DNA from 4 places in the Actinomadura sp. WAC 06369 genome. Region 2 is predicted to be linked to each of the others. Evidence: riboswitches for the same ligand, from Rfam matches in the RefSeq annotation. Region 2 holds a riboswitch; each other region holds the start of a gene.
The links. Region 2 has a riboswitch for cyclic di-AMP ahead of DMH08_RS22365 (CHAP domain-containing protein). Riboswitches for the same ligand answer to the same signal wherever they lie in the genome.

Region 1: another riboswitch for cyclic di-AMP. It lies ahead of DMH08_RS02510 (M15 family metallopeptidase); the one in region 2 lies ahead of DMH08_RS22365 (CHAP domain-containing protein).
Region 3: another riboswitch for cyclic di-AMP. It lies ahead of DMH08_RS13660 (CHAP domain-containing protein); the one in region 2 lies ahead of DMH08_RS22365 (CHAP domain-containing protein).
Region 4: another riboswitch for cyclic di-AMP. It lies ahead of DMH08_RS02665 (CHAP domain-containing protein); the one in region 2 lies ahead of DMH08_RS22365 (CHAP domain-containing protein).

Annotation. Positions count from the first base shown of each region.
Region 1 covers NZ_QHJN01000006.1:22,397-27,712, forward strand. Annotated here, with positions in the region: gene DMH08_RS02500 (oxygenase MpaB family protein) at 1-430, opposite strand, end outside; gene DMH08_RS02505 (TetR/AcrR family transcriptional regulator) at 524-1,141, shown strand; cyclic di-AMP (ydaO/yuaA leader) riboswitch at 1,282-1,459, shown strand; gene DMH08_RS02510 (M15 family metallopeptidase) at 1,463-2,107, shown strand; gene DMH08_RS02515 (TetR/AcrR family transcriptional regulator) at 2,227-2,910, shown strand; gene DMH08_RS02520 (SAM-dependent methyltransferase) at 2,920-3,717, opposite strand; gene DMH08_RS02525 (pyridoxamine 5'-phosphate oxidase family protein) at 4,273-4,737, shown strand; gene DMH08_RS02530 (TIGR03620 family F420-dependent LLM class oxidoreductase) at 4,832-5,316, shown strand, end outside.
Region 2 covers NZ_QHJN01000084.1:7,369-12,684, forward strand. Annotated here, with positions in the region: gene DMH08_RS22360 (hypothetical protein) at 1-963, opposite strand, end outside; gene DMH08_RS22365 (CHAP domain-containing protein) at 1,047-1,949, opposite strand; cyclic di-AMP (ydaO/yuaA leader) riboswitch at 1,961-2,089, opposite strand; cyclic di-AMP (ydaO/yuaA leader) riboswitch at 2,328-2,518, opposite strand; gene DMH08_RS22370 (C40 family peptidase) at 3,002-4,045, opposite strand; gene DMH08_RS22375 (NYN domain-containing protein) at 4,234-5,316, opposite strand, start outside.
Region 3 covers NZ_QHJN01000040.1:17,693-23,008, forward strand. Annotated here, with positions in the region: gene DMH08_RS13645 (ABC transporter permease) at 1-148, shown strand, start outside; gene DMH08_RS13650 (GntP family permease) at 297-1,688, shown strand; gene DMH08_RS13655 (FadR/GntR family transcriptional regulator) at 1,743-2,447, opposite strand; gene DMH08_RS13660 (CHAP domain-containing protein) at 2,591-3,382, opposite strand; cyclic di-AMP (ydaO/yuaA leader) riboswitch at 3,395-3,522, opposite strand; gene DMH08_RS13665 (Na+/H+ antiporter NhaA) at 3,844-5,316, opposite strand, start outside.
Region 4 covers NZ_QHJN01000006.1:56,882-62,197, reverse strand. Annotated here, with positions in the region: gene DMH08_RS02670 (bifunctional glycosyltransferase/CDP-glycerol:glycerophosphate glycerophosphotransferase) at 1-1,604, opposite strand, end outside; gene DMH08_RS02665 (CHAP domain-containing protein) at 1,767-2,591, opposite strand; cyclic di-AMP (ydaO/yuaA leader) riboswitch at 2,604-2,757, opposite strand; gene DMH08_RS42285 (PP2C family protein-serine/threonine phosphatase) at 3,208-5,106, opposite strand.

The DNA of each region.
Region 1 (5,316 bases), on a different contig from region 2:
CGGCGTAGAAGCCGGTCAGGTGCACCCACGCCCACGGCTCGGCGGACAGCGCGTGGTGCCGGTTCCCGTCCTCGTCGACCGCGCTGAGCGGCTTGTGCATCTCCCGGAGGCGGCGGCCCTCGTCGATGGCCTCCTGCCCGCCGTACACCCAGGTCTGCACCGACGCGAAGCTGCGCATGGCGCGTCCCACCGGGTCGGTGCGGAAGCTCGACAGCCGGTCCACCACGGCGCCGATCGCCGGGTGCATCGTCTGCAGGATGAAGACGCTGTTGCCCGCGACCGCGGAGCTGTACAGGCCCATCGTGTCCCACAGGATCGAGCCCGGTCCGAAGGGGACCGGTTCTCGGCCGCGCTCCGCGGCCGGGACGATCTTCCCGGTCGCCGGCTGCTCGGTCGCCGACCGCCCGGTCGTCAACTGCTCGGTCGTCATCTCCTCGTCTTCCTTCCGCGCGCAGGGGGCTACGGGATAAGTTGAACGCGAATAAGTAGTCGCTTACAAGTCGCGTTCGCTGTGAGGTGCCGCATGAGCCGCCCACCTGGACTGACGCCCCGGAGGGTCCCCCGGCAGGACCGGTCGCGCCGCACGGTCGAAAGGATCCTGGACGCCGCCACTCGCGTTCTCGCCGACCGCGGGTACGACGGCGCGTCCACCAACCGCATCGCCGCGGCCGCCGGGATCAGCAACGGATCGCTTTACCAGTACTTCCCGAACAAGGACGCCATCATGGTCGCGGTGGTCGACCGGTTCGCCGACCACCTCACCGAGCGGCTCGGCGCCCAGATCGACGCCACGATGACCGAGCCGTGGCCGGTCGCGGGCCGCGCCCTCCTGGACGTCCAGATCCGGCTCTTCGAGGAGCACGCCGACCTGCTGCGCATCATCGTCGAGCAGATCCCGCGGCTCGGCCCGTTCGACAAGCTCGCGGGGCTCCAGCGGCGGCTGACCGACCTGGTCCGCGTCCAGCTCCTGCTGAACCGGTCCGATTTCCGCGAGGACCTGGACGTCGACACGACGCTGTGGATGCTGACCGAGATCGTCGGCTCGGTCTCGGTGCGGTACGTGCTCGACCGCCCGCCCGTCCCGCACGAGCGCATGGTGGACGAGCTCGCCGACCTCGTCATCGGCTACCTGCGGGGCTGACCGCCGCCGGTGGGGCGGACTTGGCCTCCCATTTGCGGTCTTTTGGGGCTTTGGTACCGTCATGCCCACATCGGCGCCCGGAGGGGCGCCCAGACCATCGATCAGTGTCCGCGTCACCCCGGCGCGCGTGCGTGCGGGGGACGGCGGCGACGCCGAGTCCGCGTCCGCGCGGAGCCGGGGAACCAGCGCGATCGACGCCCGGACCGGCCGGTCCGCGTCGCTTCGCAGGGGTGAATCGGCGCCTCGCCACGAGGCGCCGTAGGGCGTCTTCCATGCCCGAATCCGTCAGCTAACCCGGTAGGCGGCATGGAAGGAGTAGCCGTGATAGGTCGGCACGCCATTTCAACGAAAGTCACCGCCCCGCTGGCCGGCATGGCCCTCGCGGGCATCTTCGCCGGGTCCCTCGCCCTCGCGTCGTCGGGCGGCGACGAGGACCCCGGCGGCGACCGGCGCGCCGCGGCGCTCTCGGCGCACCGCGCCGCGCCGTCGGCGGCCCCCGAGGAGCGCGAGAGCGGCCCCCCGAAGCTCCCGGCCGACTGCAAGCCGAAGGAGGCCGCCGACCTCGACCACGGCAACGGGCGCATCCCGGACGAGGAGCTGTGCCCGCTGCCGCAGGAGGACGAGTCGCTCCGGGCCGACGCCGCCGCCGCGTTCTACGAGCTGAACGCCGCCTACCACGAGCGGTTCGGCGAGGAGATGTGCGTCCGCAGCTCCTACCGGAGCTACGAGCGGCAGGCGGAGCTGTACGCGAGCATGCCCGCGGGCATGGCCGCGGCGCCCGGCAACAGCAAGCACGGGCTCGGCATCGCCGCCGACCTGTGCGGCGGCGTCGAGGAAGAGGGCACGCCGCAGTTCGAGTGGCTGGAGGACAACGCCGAGGAGTACGGCTGGATCCACCCGGCCTGGGCCTACAGCAACCCGTACGAGCCCTGGCACTGGGAGTTCGACGTCGGCCAGAACGACTGACCTCCCGGGGTGCCCCCGGGGGCGCCGAACGTCCGGGGGCGGGCGGCCCGCCCGCTCGCCCCCGAGCGCTGCGGGCGGGCGTTGCGCCCCGCCCCGCCCGGTGCAAGAATCCCATTCGTGTGAGCGAGAATCATCTTCCCGGCCGGTCGGACGACGTCGCGGACCGCATCGCCCGGCGCACCCTGGCCAAGCGGGGCGCGGCCTACGCCGGCGAGGTGCGCCGCCTCCTCGACGCCGCGCTCGAGGTCATGCGGGAGCGCGGGACGGCGTCGCGCCCGCGCGTCGCGGACATCGTGAGCGCCGCGGGGCTGTCCAACGAGGCGTTCTACCGCCACTTCCGCTCGAAGGACGCGCTGGTCGCCGCGCTGCTCGAGGACGGCACCGAACGCCTGCACGGCTACGTCGCGCACCGGATGGCCAAGGAGCCGACCCCGGAGCGGCGGGTGCGGGCCTGGGTCGGCGGCGTGTTCACCCAAGCCCGCGAGGAGATCGCCGCCACGACGCGCGCGGTCCTGTGGAACGCGGGGGCGCTGAGCGAACTGGCAGGCTCCAAACCGCCCGTCGCCAGCGGCCGCCTCGCCGAACTGCTGCCCGGCCCCTTCCGCGAACTCGGCAGCGACGACCCCCTCCTCGACGCCTCGCTCGCCGCCCACGCGACCTTCGGCCTGCTCGCGGACTACGTGTGGGGCGGCACCGAACCCACGGACGGCGACGTGGAACGCGTCACGGCGTTCTGCCTCCGCGCGATCACACCGGCGAGGACCGGAGCGGAGGACGGGGGCGCCGGCCCGCGGGCGCGGTGAGCCGCCGGGTCACCTCCCGGGCTTGCGGGCGACCCCGCACGCCCCCAGACCCTCGATCTCGTCGCCGGGCTCCCGCTCGGCGGGGTCCAGCTCGGGCCGCCAGCGGAACGGGTCGACCAGGCCGGGCTCCAGCAGCTCGAAGTCGGCGAACAGCGCGGTGATCTGGTCGCGGTCGCGCAGCGTCCCGAGGCCCATCGTCCCCTGGTACGCCGTCGCGACGTCCTGGAGGGACGGGAGCACGTGGCTGATCGTCAGGAAGCTGCCCGGCGCGAGCCGGTCGCGGAGGCGGGCCAGCAGTTCGGCGGGCGTGGGGTCGGGCAGGAAGTGGAACAGGGCCAGCGCGCTGACCGCGACCGGCTCGCCGAAGTCGAGCGTCCGGGCCGCCTCCCGCACGATGCGGTCGATGTCGGCGACGTCGGAGTCGATGTAGGCGGTCGCCCCCTCCGGACGGCTGGTCAGCAGCGCGCGGGCGTGGGCGAGCACGATCGGGTCGTTGTCGACGTACACCACGCGGGACTCGGGCGCGACGCCCTGCGCGACCTCGTGCAGGTTGGGCGACGTCGGCAGCCCGGTGCCGAGGTCGAGGAACTGGCGGACGCCGTGCTCGCGCGCGAGCAGGGCCACGGAGCGGGCCAGGAACCTGCGGTTGGCCCGCGCCAGCGGCCGCAGCTGCGGGCAGATCTGCAGCACCTGCCCGCCGAAGGCGCGGTCGGCCGCGAAATGGTCCTTGCCGCCGAGGTAGAAGTCGTACACCCGGGCCGGATGCGGCTCGTCGGTGCGCAGGTCCGCTGGGGGGTTCTCGGTCATGAAGGTCGCTTCCTAGCGGGAGCCGGTGTGATCATTTACCGGAAGGGTATCGGCGAAACGTTCCGTTGGTCCTGTCCGGACGGAACTCCTCGCGGCCGGTCGCGTACCACCGCACCGCCGCCGGCTTGGTGCGCGCCGCGCTCGTCCCGCGGGCGGTCGACGGGCTGGAGACGGCCGGCGCCCGGTGCGACCGGCAGATCCTGCGGCTCGGCCTCGCGGGGAGCGAGGCGGCCGGGGCCGAGGTGTGGGGCGACCGGGCGCGGGCGCGCGTGGGGTCCGGAGGGGCGCGGCCGGATCGCCGGGTTCCTCTACGGCAACGGCCTGTCCCTGTTCTTCTTCCTGCGGCAGCGCGGGTCGCCCGAGTCCGAGCCCGTCGGGGCGTCCCACGGCGGCACGGGCGGCGAGGGCTGACCGGCCCCGCCGTCCGGCCCGCTTTCCGTGCCGTCCGTCCGTGGCCCTTTCCGTGGTCGGCACGGAGGCGCCCGGACGCCCGCCGCGACATGCTGGTGCCACGGCGAACGACCGGCCCGCCGGGCCCCGACCCCAGGAGTGACCATGACCAGCACGTCCACCGCCGCCTTCCGCTCCCGCGCCGAGCGCCGCCGCGACACCGAGCACCGCCTGGCCCGCGACGTCGACGTCTGGGTGGCGAGCGCGTCGCCGGACGGCCTGCCGCACCTGGTGCCGCTGTCGTTCGACTGGGACGGGGAGCGGCTCACCCTCGCCACCCCGCGCGACAGCCGCACCGGCCGGAACCTGGCCGCGTCCCGCACCGTCCGGCTGGGCCTCGGGCCCACCCGCGACGTGACCGTGATCGACGGCGAGGTCGAGGTCCTCGAGATCGACGCGCTGCCGCGGGAGCGGGCCGACCGGTTCGCCGCGCGGACCGGCTTCGACCCGCGCGCGCAGTCCGCGCCGTACCGCTGGTTCCGCGTCGCGCCGCGGCGCGTCCTGGCCTGGCGCGAGGAGAACGAGCTGCGCGGCCGCGAGCTGATGCGCGACGGCCGCTGGCTCGCCTGACCGGCGCCCCCGGCGCGGCGGGGGCGACCGCCCGGGCCGCGGCCGCGCGCGAGTAGCGTGATCATCACGACCGCGACCGAAAGGGATGGGTGACGTGGAGATTTCCGGCGTCGGAGTGTGGAGTCAGCAGCTGCGGTACGGCGACCGCGGCGAGGCGGCGGAGGCCGCCGCGGAACTCGAGGAGCTCGGGTACGCCGCGCTGTGGATCCCGGACGTCGGCGGACCGCTGTTCGACGCGGTCGGCGGGCTCCTCGAGGCGACCGACCGGACGGTCGTCGCGACCGGCATCCTGAACCTGTGGATGCACGCGCCGGCGGACGCCGCCGCCGCGCACGCGTCGCTGACCGCCGCGCACGGCGACCGCTTCCTGATGGGCATCGGGGTGAGCCACGCCCCGCTGGTCGACGCGAAGGAGGCCGGCCGGTACCGCAGGCCGCTCGCCGCGATGACGTCCTTCCTCGACGGGCTCGACGCGGCGGAGCCGCCGGTGCCCGCCGCGAGCCGGGTGCTGGCCGCGCTCGGCCCCAAGATGCAGCAGACCGCGAAGGAGCGGAGCCGCGGGGTGCACCCCTACCTCGT
Region 2 (5,316 bases):
CCCCTCGATGAGCCACAGCGGGGTCGTGTCGTCGCGGGCGCCGCCGGTCGCGACGTGGGTCAGCTCGTGCGTGAGGACGACCCGGCGGCCGAGGTCGTTGAGGCGGCCGAACGGCGCGGGCGAGACGACGACGCGGTCCCGCCCGCCCTTCCCGCCGGGGCCGGGGGTGACGGCGGCGAGGGCGGCGAACGACGCGACGTCCGTCCCCGGCCCGGCGAGCTCCGCGGCCAGGGCGGGGTCGGCGGGCGCGAGCGCCACCGCGCGGCGCGCCCAGCCGGTGCCGACGACGTCGGTGACGGCCGGCACCGCGGCGTCGAGCAGCGCGGCGAGGCCGTCCAGCCCGGTCGTGTCGCCGATGACGAGGCTCGCGGCGCCCGCGGCGACGGCGAGCGGCCCGGCGTCCCAGATCGCGGCGTCGTCGGCGAACCCGCGGGCCGAGCCGTCGCCGGTCACGGCCCACGCGCCGGAGCGCGGCGCGAACGTCAGCTGGCGGACGCGCGCGGCGTCGCCGTCGTCGAAGCCGCGGAACCGGTAGCGGGTCTCGACGCGGACGACCACCGCGTCGCCGTCCTCGTCGAGGCGGGGGTCGACGACCTCCTCGCGCCAGCGGCCGAGCGGGAGCCGGCGCAGGTTGTCGAAGCGGCGCGCCTCCGCGTCGCGGAACCCTTCGGGCGCGGCGGCGACGGTCGCGAGGAACGCGGCGCGGTCGCCGGTCCGGACCGCCTCGGCGCGGCGGGCGAGGACGGCCGCGGCCCGCGCGGGCTCGAACGGGCCCGCCGCCCGCGCCGTGTCGCCCGTCCGGTCCGCGGTCCGGCCGGGGGCTGGGCCGGCCGCGCCGGAGCGGGCGCCGAGCAGGCCCGCGCCGCCCGCCGCGAGCAGCGCGGCCCCGCCCGCGCCGAGGGCGAGAACCCTGCGGCGCGAGACGGGGCCGCGCGCGCCGTCCGGGGCGGGGTCGTCCTTCATGGGCGCGATCCTATGCACCCGGACCTGTGCCCCCGGACGCATGTACCCGGAGGACCCGCCCGGACGGTGTCAATCCGGTCGTGTCACTTCTCGGCGTACTCGGGGTAGCCGTAGCCGACGATGGTCGAGGTCGAGCGCTCGCGGATCTTGACGGCGCTGTCGGTGTTGCCCTCCACCGTCTTGACGGTGCCGTCGTCGATCTTCTCGATCACCATGCCGACGTGGTCGATGGCGTCGATGGAGCTGCTGCCGCCCCAGTCGAAGAAGACGATGGCGCCCGGTTCGGGCTCGGTGCCCCAGCGGCCCTCGTCCTTGAACCACTGCGCGTGCGTGACGGTGTAGGCGTCGTGCCCGAACTGGTCGTCGGCCCCGATCTGGGAGCCGATCCACGAGATGAACATGCTGCACCAGGCGGCGTCGCTGTAGCCGGCGAGGGAACCGCCGTCCCGCTCGACCGTCTTCTTGGACCGTTCCGATTCGACGTACCAGTCGTTGAACTTCGTCTCGCCGTTGGCGTCCTCCTTGATGCCCACCTGCTTCTCCGCCATCGCGATGGCGTCCTGCGCGGTGGGCTTGCTCTTCTTCTTCTCCTCCGACCCGCCGTCCCCGGACGCGCCGGACCCGGCGTCGCCGGAGCCGCCGCCGGACCCGGAGCCGGAACCGGCGCCCGCGTCGTCTCCGCCGGGCTCCCCGGCGTCGTCGGACGCCGCGGAGCCGCCGGAGCCCCGGTCGCCGCCGTCCTGCACGACCGCGAACTCGGCCGCGGTCTTGGCGGTTCCGGAGTCGAACTGCAGGACCGACGCCTGCGCGGTCGCCGCGGCGGTGCCGAGGACGGCCGCGCCGACGACGACGCCGCCGGTGGTGCGCCACGAGAGGGGAATGGCGCTCCACGACCGGGGGGACCTCCGCAGGGCGGAGGGGAGGGGGTTGGAAAGGGGGAACGGGCCGGGCGTGCGTCGCCTGGCGGCCCGGTGCTTGCCTGCCACGGGGATTGCTCCTTGGCTTCCATTCCGCCTACCGGGTTAGCTGACGGGTTCGGGCGTGGAAGCCGCCCTACGGCCTGGGGGCAGGCCGATTCACCCCGAAAGAACTGGTGGGTCCCCGGCTCCGCGGGCGGCCGTGCGCGGCCGCGGCGGACTCGGCGGCGGCGCGCCCGGGGGCGGGCGCGCCGGTGCGGATGGTCGGCCTCCCGGGGCGCGGTGCCCGCGGGGAGGCGGAGGGCGCGGCCGCCGGTCGGCCGGCGGCCGCGCCCTGGAATGCCGTTTCGGCTAGATGGTCCTCACATGTCCGTCAAAGGGCATGCGGGACGCGTCGAGAATCGTCTCCCGACGAATTTCTGAGGGGATGTCGGACAGAATTCACACTCCGTTTCTTCCAGACGCCTACCGGGTTAGCTGACGGGTTCGGGCGGGAAGTGGCCCTACGGCCGTCCGCTGGACGTGTCCAGGGGACGGACCGATTCACCCCGGCGTCGGAATGCCCGTCCGGAACGGTCCGGACTCCGACGCGAATGGGTCCCCGGCTCCGCGCGAGGCGGATTCGGCGTGCCGCTGCGATCGAGCGGCGCTGCTGTTGTGATGACGGCGGGCCCTGTCCAGGGGAACCGCCCGGGCCGTGCCCTCACCTCGTGGAACGCTGACAGCTCCATGCACGCTGCCGCGTGCGCACGGGGCGGGTGGCCGGCCTGGTCTCGCGGAGGCGGGGCCTCGGCGGGACCGCCGCGGCACCGTCGCGGTGCCGCGGGCGGCACGGGGGACGTGCCGCCGGGGGGAGGCGACACGTGGGGCGTGCCGCCGGAAGGGGGGAGACGGCGCGTGGGGCGCGCCGCCCGTCGCACGACCACTGGATGTGCCGTGCGGGCCGCGGCGTCTGGAGGGCGCCGCGAGTGAGGACAACGTACCAAAGCTTCAAGCGGAGGCAAATCCCCACTAAAACGACAACGGACCAGGTAGGACCTGGTCCGTCGTCTCCGGCGCCCGCTCCGGGACCTCGGCCGAGGCCCGCGTCGCGGGGCGCTCCTGGCACCCGGGGGTGTGTGTCAGGGGCGCCCGGCGCCGTAGTAGTTGTTCAGGTAGTAACCCGAGGTGATGCTCACGACCTCGACGTTCTTGCCGGTACGCGGCGCGTGGATCATCTGGCCGTTGCCGACGTACATGCCCACGTGCCCGAGGCCGCTGAAGAACACCAGGTCGCCGGGCTGCAGGTCGCTCTTCGCGACCCGCTTGGTGGCGGCCCACTGCGAGTTCGTGGTGCGCGTGATGCTCACGCCCGCCGCGCCCCACGCCTTCATGGTGAGACCGGAGCAGTCGTAGGTGCTCGGGCCCTCGGCGCCGTACTCGTACGGCTTGCCGAGCTGGGCGTAGGCGAAGTCGAGCGCCGTGCCCGCAGCGCCGCTGGCGGGACCGTTGTAGGTACCGCCGACGCTGCCCGAACCGCTCGAGGAGGAGGTCGTGCCGCCGAGGCGGCGGACAAGCTTCTGCTGCTTGTCGATCTCCTTCTCGACCTTGGCCTTCTGCTTCTTGATCTCGTCGGACTTGGCCTTGACCTCCTCGTAGGCGGTCTTGGCCGCCGCCTGCTCCCGGCGGAGCCGCTGAGCGGTGGCGATGAACTGCGTGAGCTCGGAGCTGCGCTCGCGCGACAGCAGCGAGAAGACCGCGGACTGGTCGAGGATCGCCTGCGGGTCGTCGCTGCTGGCGAAGCTCGCCACGTTCGTGGCGTCGTCGCCGCCCTTCTTGTAGGCGTTGGCGGCCATCTGGGCGACGGTCCGGCGCTGCTCCTCGAACTTCGCCTGCTCTTCGGTCGCGCTCTTGTTCGCCGCCTGGTACTTCTTCTTGGCGATCTTGAGCTTCTCACCGATGTCGTTGTACTTCTCGACGTACTGGTCGACCTTCTTGTTCAGTTCGTCGAGCTTCTCCTGCGCCTCCGCGGCCGTGGGCTGCGGGTCGGCGTGCGCCGCCACCGGGGCGGACACCAGCGAGGTCGTCACGGCGAGGCAGGCGGCGACCGCCAGCCCGCGAAACGCTCTCGCCGTCCCGAGCCCGCCCTTGCGGCGCGTGGGCTCCCCGATGTGATCATCGGTCACGGTCGAAATCAGCCCCTCTCGTCGACGACACAATCAGCCGACGACAGTAGCGAGGCCCCACACCGCTCACAACCGGTTCATCACTATTTGCTTGCCTTCTCCGCCGAACACCCACTTTTGGTCACCACAAGATCACACAACGCCGGAGGCGGCGGCGTCCCGGCCCGCGGGCCTGGGAGATTTCTCACTCAGGAACGGCCGAGCCGCCGCAGCAGAAGCGTCGACGGGCAGGGCCGCGCATTCGCCCGCCGCGCCGCGTCGGCCACCTCGCGGTCCGACGAGACCACCACCACGGCCCGGCCCGGCGGCTCCGCCCGCACCAGCTCGCCGATCAGCTCGTCGGCCGTCTGCCCCGGGCTGCTGAACTTCACCCGGACGCCGCGCGGCGCGGCGATCGCCACCGGCCCGTCCAGCTCGGCGCCGTCGAACACGCACGTCACCTCGGCGCGGGTCTGCGCCGCGAGCCCGCCGAGCCCCGACACCAGCCGGCTGCGCTGGTCGGCCAGCGGCAGCTCCCCGTACCCCGTCTTCGTGACGTTGTAGCCGTCCACCACCAGATGCACCTGCGGCAGCGTCAGCAACCGGTCCAGCAACTGCGGGTCGCTGTCCGACAGCGCCCGCCCCGGCAGCGTCCGGTGCGTCAGGGTGTCCGGCTCCATGCCGCCGACCGCGTCCGCCGGCCGCCCGATGGTGGACGGCAGCGCCAGCTCCCGCCGGACGCCCTGCGCCGCGTCCTGCAGCGCGTCGAGCAGCATCCGCAGCCGGACGTCGTCCACGTTGCGGCCCTCGCGGGCGGCGCGCTTCGCCGCCTCCGCCGCCGCCTCCGCCCGCTCCGCCCGCGACCGCAGCTTGCGCAGCTCCTTGTCGGACGCCGCCGCGCGCTCCCGCGCGGCCGTCAGCTCCCGCTCCGCGTCGGCGGTCACCTCGGCGGCGTGCTCCTGCGCGGCCCGCGCCTTCGCGCGCGCGTCGTGCAGCTTGCGGCGCAGCTCCGCGACCTCCGCCTTCGCCCCGCGCAGCTCCGCCCGCAGCTTGTCGAGCTCCCCGGAACGGGCCGTCCGGGCCGCCGCGACCTCCTCCTTCAGCGCGGCGACGCGCCGCTCGGCGTCCTGCTCCTGCGACGCCGTCGCGGACCGCTCCAACTCCTCCCGCGCCGCCTCGACGAGCGCCGTCCAGCCGGGCGGCCGCAGCAGGTACCCCAGCATCGCCACCCGCACCGGGTCGGCGGCGGGCGGGACGTCGCCGCCCTCGACCGCCTCGGCCAGCTCGGGCTG
Region 3 (5,316 bases), on a different contig from region 2:
CGCGGGGAACACGGTGTGGCCGCCCGCGTGGCTGCTGCTCGCCGCCGCGCTCGCCGCCCTGCCCGTGACGGCGGCGCTCACCGCCGTCCCCGCCCGCCTCGCGGCCCGCCGGTCCGTCGCCCGGACCCTCGCCCCGGAAGCGGGCTGAACGCGGCGATCCCTCGCGCTTTCGTGGGTAAAAGGGCCGGTAGCCCGGCCCGAACGCGGGGCGGACCAGAGCCTTGTAAAGGTCATACCTTTGCGGCATCGTGAGCGTACGCACCCGATGACCGACGGGCCGGACGGACGGAGGCGCCGTGGAAGCGATCGAGCCGCAGTACGGCACCGTCACGCTGCTGCTGATCGCGGCGGGCGCCGTGGCGGTGCTGCTCTTCCTGATCATGAAGGTGAAGCTGCACGCCTTCGTGGCCCTGGTGCTGGTGAGCGTGCTGACGGCCGTCGCCGTCGGGTTCGAGCCCGGCGACATCCCGGACGTGCTGATGTACGGGTTCGCCGACACGATCGGCGGCGTCGCCCTGCTGGTGGCGTTCGGCGTCATGCTCGGCCGGCTGCTGGAGGTCACCGGCGGCGCGCAGACGCTCGCCGACACGCTCATCGGCCGGTTCGGCGAGAAGCGCGCCCCGCTCGCGCTGGGCGTCGCGTCGCTGCTGTTCGGGTTCCCGATCTTCTTCGACGCCGGGCTCGTCGTCTTCGTCCCGATCATCCTCACCGTGGCGCGGCGCTTCGGCGGGTCCGTGCTGTACTACGCGCTGCCCGCGGCGGGCGCGTTCGCCGCGATGCACGCGGTCGTCCCGCCCCATCCGGGTCCCGTCGCGGCGGCGAACCTGATCGGCGCCAACGTCGGGCTCACGCTGCTCATCGGCATCCCCATCGCGGTGACCGCGTGGTACGTCGGCGTGATGCTGGTGTCCCGCTTCCTCGGCGCCAGGGTGCACGTACCGGTGCCGGACATCATCTTCGGCGAGGTGCGGGACGGCGACAAGGCCGAGGGGGCCGGATGGCGGGCGCCGTCCTTCGGCACGGTCCTCGCCCTGCTGCTCATCCCGCTGGTGCTGATCTCCTTCAACACGGTGCTCACGACACTGGTCGACACCGACGTCCTCGACGGGGACCAGGCGTGGGTCGGCTACCTGAGCCTGCTCGGCATCACCCCGGTGGCCCTGCTGATCACGGTGCTCGCGGCGATCCTGCTGCTCGGCCGCCCCAACGCGTCGATGGCCACCGTCAGCGGGATCGTCGACCGGGCGCTCGGGCCGGTGTGCGCCATCATCCTGATCACCGGCGCGGGCGGCATGTTCGGCGGGGTGCTGGAGCTCAGCGGCATCGGCGACGCGCTGAGCGAGAGCCTGTCCGACCTCGGCATCTCGCTGATCCTGCAGGCGTTCGTCATCGCGGCGCTGCTGCGCGTCGCGCAGGGCTCGGCGACCGTCGCGCTGACCACGACCGGCGGGCTGATCGCGGGCGCGGTCGCCGACGCCGATCTCGGCGACGTCAAGCTGGTCCTGCTCGTGGCCGCCATCGCGGCGGGCGCCACCGTCCTGTCGCACGTGAACGACTCGGGCTTCTGGCTGGTCAGCCGCCTGTTCGGGATGGACGAGAAGACCACGCTCAAGACCTGGACCGTCCTGGAGACGACGCTCGGCCTGTCGGTGTTCGCGATCGCCGCGGTCCTCTGGCTGGTCGTCTAGCCCCGGCGGGGCCGGGCGCCGGTCAGGACGGCGCCCGGTCAGGACGGCGCCCGGTCAGGAGCGGGCGCCGTTCCCGCCCAGCCGGCCCATCTCGTCGGCGACCTCGACGCAGATCGCCGTCATCGCGGCCCGCGCGACCTCGGACTCGCGGCCCGCGACGGCCTCGGCCACCACCAGGTGGAGGCGGAGCGCCTCCGGCTTGGGCCGCGGCGGCATCAGCCGGTGCAGCGTGCGGCCCCGCAGCACCTCCTCCACGACGTGCGCGAGGCCGGCGAACATCACGTTTCCCGATGCCTCCAGCAGCAGCCGGTGGTAGGCGATGTCGTGCTCGAGGAACGCGGCCAGGTCGCCGGCCGCGCCCGCCGTCTCCAGCGCCGCCCCCAGCTCGGTGATCCGGCCGCGCTGCCGGACGTCCGCGTGCCGGGCGGCCAGCGCGGCGGCGGGCGGCTCGATCGCGGTGCGCAGCTCCGAGAGCTGGTGCAGGTGGACGTCCCGGTCCGGCCCGCCGAGCCGCCACCTGATCACGGCGCGGTCGTAGGAGTCCCACTCGTCCGCCGGCAGCACCGTGACGCCGGTCCGGCGGCGGCTGGCGACCAGCCGCATCGACGCGAGCACCTGCACGGCCTCCCGGGCGACCGTCCGGGAGACGCCGAACTCCTGCTGCACCCACTCCAGGTTGACCTTCGCCCCCGGCTCCAGCGCCCCCGAGACGATCAGCGGTCCGAGCTTGGCGAGGACCTCCTCGTGCAGGGTCGGCATGCCCGCCAGGGTACCCGCGGGCGGTCCGGCGGCCCGGCGCCCGGGCGCCCGTCCGGAGACGCCGAAGGCGCCCGGCGGGGATGCCGGGCGCCTTCGGGACGCGCGTTGGATCGGGCGCGTGTTGGATCAGGCGCGTAAGGGGATCAGGCGTAGTCGGGGTAGCCGTAGCCGACGACCTGGCCCTTGTCGCGGGTCTTCTCCTGGACGGAGTTGTCGACGTTGCCCTCGATGGTGTCGATGGTGCCGTCGCCGTTGTCCTTCTCGACGATGCCGACGTGGTCGATGGCGCCGATGGAGCCGCCCGAACCCGCGCCCCAGTCGTAGAAGACGACCGCGCCGGGCTTGGCCTCCTGGCCCCAGCGGTCCTGGTCCTTGAACCAGCTCGCGTGCTGGACGGTGTAGGCGTCCCAGCCCATGTTCTTGACGCCGGTCTGCGAGCCGAGCCAGGACACGAACATGTCGCACCACTGGGCGCCCTTGTAGGCGTCGACCGAGAAGCCGCCGTCGCGGGCCGCGGTCGCCTCGGCGTGCGGCGTCGAGACGTACCAGTCGTGGAACTTGGTCATGTCGCCGGGCCCCTCCTCCTCGATGCCGACCTGCTCCTTGGCCAGGTCGATCACCTCGGACGCCGCGACGGCGCGCGGCGGGACCTTCCAGCCCTCGGCCTTCGCCTCGGCCGCGGTCATCGCGCCCGACGCCTCCGTCTTCCCGGAGTTCTGCGCCGCCGCGACGGTACCGCCGCCGGCCGCGCCGTGCGCCTCGGTGGCCGCGTCGGCCCCGCCGAGGGGGTGGAAGGCCGTCAGCCCGACGGTCCCGGCCAGCACCGCGCCGACGGCGACGCCGACGGCCCGCTCCTCCGGGCTCAGCCGCTTCACGGCGGCCTGCGGGTTGAAGCGCTTCACGGACTCGCTAAGTCGATCGAAACGACCGGTCATGCAGGGAATCTCCTTGTCTCCCATGGCGCCTACCGGGTTAGCTGACGGATTCGGGCATGGAAGAGCCCTACGGCGCGCTCGGGACGCGCCGATTCACCCCTGGTACTCGGGTCCCCGGCTCCGCTCGGCCCTCAGGGCCTCGTGCGGACTCGGCCTGCGCGCCGCGATGCGGCGCTGGATTGTCGGATTTCGCTGAGCGACTGCTCTCGGGCTCCGGTGAGCGACCGCTCCCGGAGGGCGCGCGTTCCTGGCGCGCGTCGCGTGCGTGATCCGCTCCGCGACGACGGCCGCATCCCTGGCACGGCCGACCGCGGCACTCGAAGTGCCGCGTGGTTCAGGTCGAAGGTACCAACCATCCCCGGGAAAGCAAACCAAGTCAAAAGCGATCTTTTCCCTGGTCAAGTGCCTTCCAAGGACTTACCAACACCCACCCGCCGGATGTTCTTCCCGATCTTTGCCCGTCAGTCCGAAAGGGCGGCGCGCGCGCGAGCGGCGCGGATCGCGGCGGACAGGCTCGCGATGTCGTAGGCGCCGTGGTGCCGCCGCCCGTTGACGAAGAAGGTGGGCGTGCCCGCGACGGTGCTGAGGTCGGCCGACTCGATGTCCGCGGCGACGTGCGCGGCCCCGGCGCGGGCGTCCATGTCCCGGGCGAAACGCGCGAGGTCCAGGCCGACGCGGGTCGCGTGCCCGCGCAGGTCGTCGGCTTGCAGGTCGCCCTGGTCGGCGAGCAGCGCGTCGTGCATCTCCCAGAAGCGGCCCTGGCGCGCGGCGGCCTCCGCGGCCTCGGCGGCGAGCTGGGCGTGGAGGTGGACGTCGGTCAGCGGCAGGTGCCGCCAGACGTACCGGACCTCGTCCCCGAAGTCCGCGAGGAGCCCGCGGACGACCGGTTCGGCGCGGCCGCAGTACGGGCACTCGTAGTCGCCGTACTCGACGATCGTCACCGGGGCGTGCCGCGGCCCGCGCACGTGGTCGCGCTCGGGGTCGACGGGCACGGCCAGGTCGACGATCGCCTCCGCCCGCCCCAGCAGCGCCCGGAGCCGCAGCCCGGGCGGCAGCGCGGCGAGGACGGCGGTGACGAGCCGGGAGGTCAGGAACGCGGCCGCGAGGGTGCTCAGGACGCCGATCTTCGCGTCGTCCAGCACCTCGCCCTCGAAGGCGTGCGTCGCGATGAGGAGGGAGACCGTGAACCCTGCCGCGGACAGCGTGCCGCCGGCGGTCAGCGCCCCCCAGCCGACCGGGATCCGGACCCGCCCGCGGGACGCGGCGGTGGTCAGCGCGGCCGCGGCGACGACGCCGAGCGGCTTGCCGACGGCGTACCCGATGAGGACGCCGAGGGTCACCGGCGACGTGAAGGCCCGCGCGAGCTCGCCGCCGCCGACGTGGATCCCGGCGTTGGCCAGCGCGAACACCGGGACGATCACGTAGCTCGTCCACGGGTGGTACAGGCGCTGGAGGCGGTCGTTCGGGGAGATCGCCGACGCGATGCGGGCGCGCACGTCCCGTTCGAGTTCGGGGGTGGGCTGCTCGCGGAACAGCCGGAACAGCCCGCTGGCCCGCTCCAGGTCGGCGCGCTGCGCCGGGTAGGCGTAGGTGAGCAGCCCCATGACCAGCCCGGTCACGATCGGGTCGATGCCCGATTCGAGGAGCGCCGCCCACATGACCACGCCCAGCGGCGCGTAGACCGTGCCCCGCCGCACGCCGAGGCGCCGCACGCCCAGGATGACGGCGAACGTGACGGCGGCGGCGGCGAGCGCGGGCACGGAGAGGCGGTCGCCGTAGGCGACGGCGATGACGCCGAGGGCCAGGAAGTCGTCGACGACGCTCATCGTGAGGATGAACACCCGCAGGCCCGGCGGCAGGCGGCGGCCGACGACGGCCAGCAGGCCGAGGGCGAACGCGGTGTCGGTGGACATCGCCACGCCCCACCCGCCCTC
Region 4 (5,316 bases), on a different contig from region 2:
CCGCGGCCGCGCCCGTCCAGGACGAACGACAGGTGCCCGGCCGCGGTCACGTGCGAGCGCAGGACGTCCCCGGCGAGGCGGGTCAGCCGCGGCCGCACCGGAAGGTCCACGTCGTTCAGCGGGGGCGAACCGGTGCCGCTCCCCGGGCGGGTGACCATCGTCTCGCCGTTCACCGTGACGCGCAGCCGCACGTCCCACAGCCGGTCGACGAAGCCGATCGGCCGGACGCACCGCCGCGGGTCGAACTCCGCCCGCCAGACCAGCCGGTCGCCGCGGTGCTCGACGTCCGCGCCGACCCGCGCCGCCGGCGCCCGCCCGCGGCGGTCCCGGAACACCAGCACCGCCGACAGGTCGGCGTCCGGCGGCACCCGGCCGAGCGGGTTCAGGACGTGCCCGGCGATGCGGGCGCAGCCGTCCCGGACCTCCAGCCGCGTCACCGTGTTCCCCGGGCACAGCTCCCGCAGCGGCCGCAGGTGGAAGCCGAACCCCGTGACGTCCAGCACGCGCCGCCCGAGCCCCCCGCGCGGCGGGCGCGCGCCCCAGTAGATCCGGCCGTCCCGCTCCGCCAGCGGCGCGCCCAGCACGGGGTGGTCGGGCCGGTGCTCGGCCGCGGCCAGCGCCGCCGCGTGGTCGCCCTCCCGGATCAGGTACGCGGCGGCCGCCGCCATCGGGTTGGCGTCCTCGAACGCCCGCGGGTCCAGCTCGGCGACGTAGCCCGCCGCCAGGTCGAGGAACCGCGCCCGGTGCCCGGGGTCGCGCCCCCGCAGCTCCCGCAGGTACAGCAGCAGGTCGTGGTTGAGGAACTTGACGTCCTTGGCGCGCTTCAGCCCGTGGGCGCCGCGGAGCGCGAACAGCATGTCGATGCGGCGGTGGATCTCCAGCCGGTCCGCGAAGTTCGCGAGCTCGGCGCGCCGGTTGGAGATCGACAGACCCGCCGCGGCGTCCTTGACCAGCCAGTTGTAGACCCGGTGCGGGATCAGCGCGGTGCGCCGGGCCGCCAGGTACGCCTCGGCGGTGAACAGCAGGTCCTCGTAGTGGAGGCGCTCGACGAACCGCAGCCCGTGCTCGTCCAGGAACTCCCTGCGGTACGCCTTGTTCGTGGACAGCGTGTCGTACAGCAGATCGGGGTTCTCGCTGAGCGAACCGTAGACCGCGCTGCGCTCGTACAGCCACGGATACCAGGGGCGCGTCCGGTTCTTCGCGTCCGGTGGGCGGTTCAGGAACACCCTCGTGCACAGGCCCGAGACCAGGTCCGCGCCGGTCTCCTCGCCGGCGGACACCAGGTTGAGGCACGCGTGCCGGTCCAGCAGGTCGTCGCTGTCGAGGAACATGACGAACCGGCCGTCCGAACGCTCGACCCCGGTGTTGCGGGGACGGCCGCACCCCCCGGAGTTCACCGGCAGGCGCACGGCCCGGACCCGGCCCGGATGCGCGGCGGCGAGGCGCTCCGCGACGTCCCCGGTGCGGTCGGTGCTCGCGTCGTCCACGATCACCGTCTCCACGGAGCGCAGCGACTGCGCCAGCGTCGAGGCGACCGCCCGGGGCAGCCGCCGCGCGTCGTTGTAGGCGATCACCACCACACTGACATCCGGGCGCACCCGCATGGGCCTCCCTCCGCTCCTCCGCGTGCCAGGGATTCCTTTCCAGGAACGGCGGAGGGAGGTCCAAGCGCGGCCAAAGCCTGTCAATGGTTCGCATTACCGTGCGAACGCCGAAGGCGCCCGGCGGAGCGCCGGGCGCCTTCGTGATCGGCCGGTGCCGGTCGATCAGGCGTACTCGGGGTAGCCGTAGCCCACGATCTGGCCCTTGTCGCGGACCCTTTCCTCGACGGCGTTGTTGCTGTTGCCCTCGATGGTGCTGACGGTGCCGTCGCCGTTGTCCTTCTCGACGATGCCGACGTGGTCGATGTCGCCGATGGAGCCGTCCGAACCGGCGCCCCAGTCGAAGAACACGATGGCGCCCGGCTTGGCCTTCTGGCCCCAGCGGCCCTGGTCCTCGAACCACTTGGCGTGCGACACGGTGTAGGCGTCCCAGCCCATGCCCTTGACACCGGTCTCCGCGCTGAGCCACGACACGAACATGTCGCACCACGCGGCGCCGTTGTAGGCGTCCACCGAGAAGCCGCCGCTGCTCGCGGCCGCCTCGGCGCGCGGCGTCGACGTCCACCACTCGTGGAACTTGGTCATCTTGCCCGGGCCCTCTTCCTCGATGCCGACCTGCTCCTTGGCGAGGTCGATCACCTCGGACGCCTCGACGGCGCGCGGCGGGACCTTCCAGCCCTCGGCCTTGGCCTCGGCCAGGCTCATCGTCGAGGACGACGCCGGCTCGGCCTTCTCCGCCGCGGTGTTCGTGACGGCCGCGGCCTTCTCGACGGTCGGGCCCGCGGCCTCGGTGGCCGCGCTCGCTCCCGCCATGGGGTTGAACACCGACAGCCCGACGGCGCCGGCCAGCACCGCGCCGACGGCAACGCCGACGGCCCGGTCCTCGGGGGTCACGCGCTTGATCGCGAGTTCGGGGGCCAGCCGCTTGACCGCGGACTGGGGGTTCAGGCGCTTCACGGACTCGGTAAGTCGATCGAAACGACCGGTCATGCAGGGAATCTCCTTGTCTCCCATGACGCCTACCGGGTTAGCTGACGGATTCGGGCATGGAAGAGCCCTACGGCGCGCTCGAAACGCGCCGATTCACCCCAGAAACTTGGGTCCCCGGCTCCGCTGCGGCCCTCGTGGACCTGCGCGGACTCGGCCTTCACGCCGCGCGTGCGGCGCTGGATTGTCGGATTTCTCTGAGCGACTGCTCTTGAAGGGGCGCGCGTGCATGGCGCGCGTCGCGTGCGTGGACCGCTCCGCGACCGGCGGCCGCGCCCCTGGCACGGCCGGTACAACGCGTGGATCGCGCTGCGAGATTCGGGTTGAAGGTACCAACCTTCAGAAAGAAAGCAAACCAGGCCAAAATTGATCTTTTCCCTGGTCAAGCGGCCTTCAAGGACATCCCAACGCTCACCCGCGGGCCGTTCTTCCCGATCTTTATCGGCGGTCCCGGAACCCTTGGCGCACAGGGGTTGCCGGGCACCGCCGTCCGGCGCCCCCGGAGATCGACGAGACGCCCGGCGCGACGGCCCGGCACCGCCCCCCGGGCCGCCCACCGCCGCCTTGGCTGTGCCCTAAGTCACACCACCGCATCGGCGCAGGTCAGAGGCGGCGTCCGTCACTCGACCCGGAGCGCGAACAGGGTGGTGTCGTCCGCCGCCCGGTCGTGCTCCATCCGCGCCAGCACCTCGTCGAGCGCCACCTCCGGACGGCCCGACCCCTCCTCCAGGATCCGCGTGAGCCGCTCGATGCGCTCGTCCAGATCCGCGTCCCGGCGCTCCACCAGGCCGTCGGTGTACAGGAAGACCATGTCGCCCCGCACCAGCGGAGTCTTGATCGTCGTGTACTCCCACCCCGGCATCGCCCCCAGCATCGGATCCCGGACGACCTCGAGCGGCCACGCCCGCCCGCCCCGCACGAGGATCGGCGGCGGATGCCCCGCGCACGTCCACTCCATGACGCCCCGGCCCGAGTCGAAATGCCCCACGATCGCGGTGCCCGTCGCGGGCGGGTCCATCGTCCCCACCAGCTCGTTCAGCCAGCCCACCAGCCGGCCCGCCGGCTCCCCGGTGAACGCGAGCCCCAGCAGCCCGTTCCGCGTCCGGGCCATCGCCGCCGCCGCGGGCAGCCCGTGCCCCGCCGCGTCCCCGATCGCGAACAGGCCCCGTCCGTCCGGCATCCCCCGCGTCGCGAACCAGTCGCCGCCGATCCGCGCCGCGCTCTCCGCCGCGAGGCTGCGCAGCGCGATCCGCACTCCCGGCAGCCGCTCCAGCTCGCTCTCGTCCGGCAGGATCGCCCGCCGCAGCGTCACCGCGACCCGCCGCTCCTGCGCCGTCCGCGCCTGCTGCTTCAGCATCTGCCGCCGCGTGTCCGCCAGCGCCCGCTCCACGCCCCGCCGCCGCGTGATGTCCTGCGACACGATGTTCACCGACACCGGCAGGCCCGCGTCGTCCAGGACCGGCTCGGCGAACACCCACAGGTGCCGCGGCCGCCCGTCCGCCCCGATCACCCGGTGCTCGGCCTCCACCGGCTCCCGCCGCGAGAACAGCGTCTGCAGGGCCTCCTCCACCAGCGGCAGATCGTCCTCGGCCACCACCTTCGGCAGATCGTGCGGCATCGGCGGCACCTCGTCCTGCGACACCCCGTAGTTCGCGAGCATCTGCGGCGTCCACGACGCCTCGCCCGTCACCAGGTCCCACTCCCCGAACCCCAGCTGCGCCAGCCGCTCCACCCGCTCCAGCCGCCGCGCCAGCCGGTCCTCCCTGCTGTGGTAGCGCCAGACGACGCACACCCCCGTCGGCACCCGGACGCACCGCACGCTCATCCGCGACGTCCGCGACAACCCGCTCTGCGCCGTCGTGTACATGATCGAATCGCGCTCCAGCGTCCCCGCGCCGTCGAGGACCCCCACGTACTCCTCGAACACCCCCGTCAGGGCCGCACCCGGATCCGTCTGCAGCAGCCGCCGCCCCGTCAGCTTCTCGGCGCCCCGGCCGAACAGATCCCTCGCCTGCTCGTTCAACCGCGCGTACAGGAAGTCCGCGACATTCCCCTCGGGCCCCCGCACCGGCACGAGATGCGCCGCCGAGTCCAGCGCGCCGTCCAGCACCGCCCGCGCCACCGGATCGTCCGGCAGTCCGGCCAGGATCTCCCGATCGCCCCCGGTGTCCTCCGCGGTGACCCGCCGCAGCACGTCCTCGGCCTCCGACACCACCGCCCGCCGCGTCCGCGCCACCTCCGCCCGCGGCGCCCGCCGCGCCGCCGCGACGGCCTCCGCCGCCCCGGCCCCGACGTCCTTGACCACCAGCGCCGCCGCCTCGGCGAGCTCCATGTCCAGGTCGCGCGCGAGCCAGATCAGGTGCTGCAGCGCCTCCCCGGGCGGCACCCCGAGCCTGCGTGCCAGCACGACCCGCGCCTCGGCCAGGATCGCGCGGTCATGCGCGGCCCCCCGCAGGTCCTCAAGGTCGGGCACCGCCGCGTGCACCCCCGGCGCGCGCGGCCCCTCCGCTTCGGCCAAGCCACTCCCCCGTTCGGCACGGCATGCCCCGAGAGAAAAAAGCTACATACGCCAACGAAGGACTATTCGTCCCTTTCCGGGTCTCCTACCCGTATCTTTAACCCGGTTTTCCCTGGATGCCCGAACTTCACCCGTTCCAGTGACCCTCCGGGGACCAACCCCTACCCCACCGAGTGACCCGCGTCACACCCCGCACCGTCCAGGCCGTCC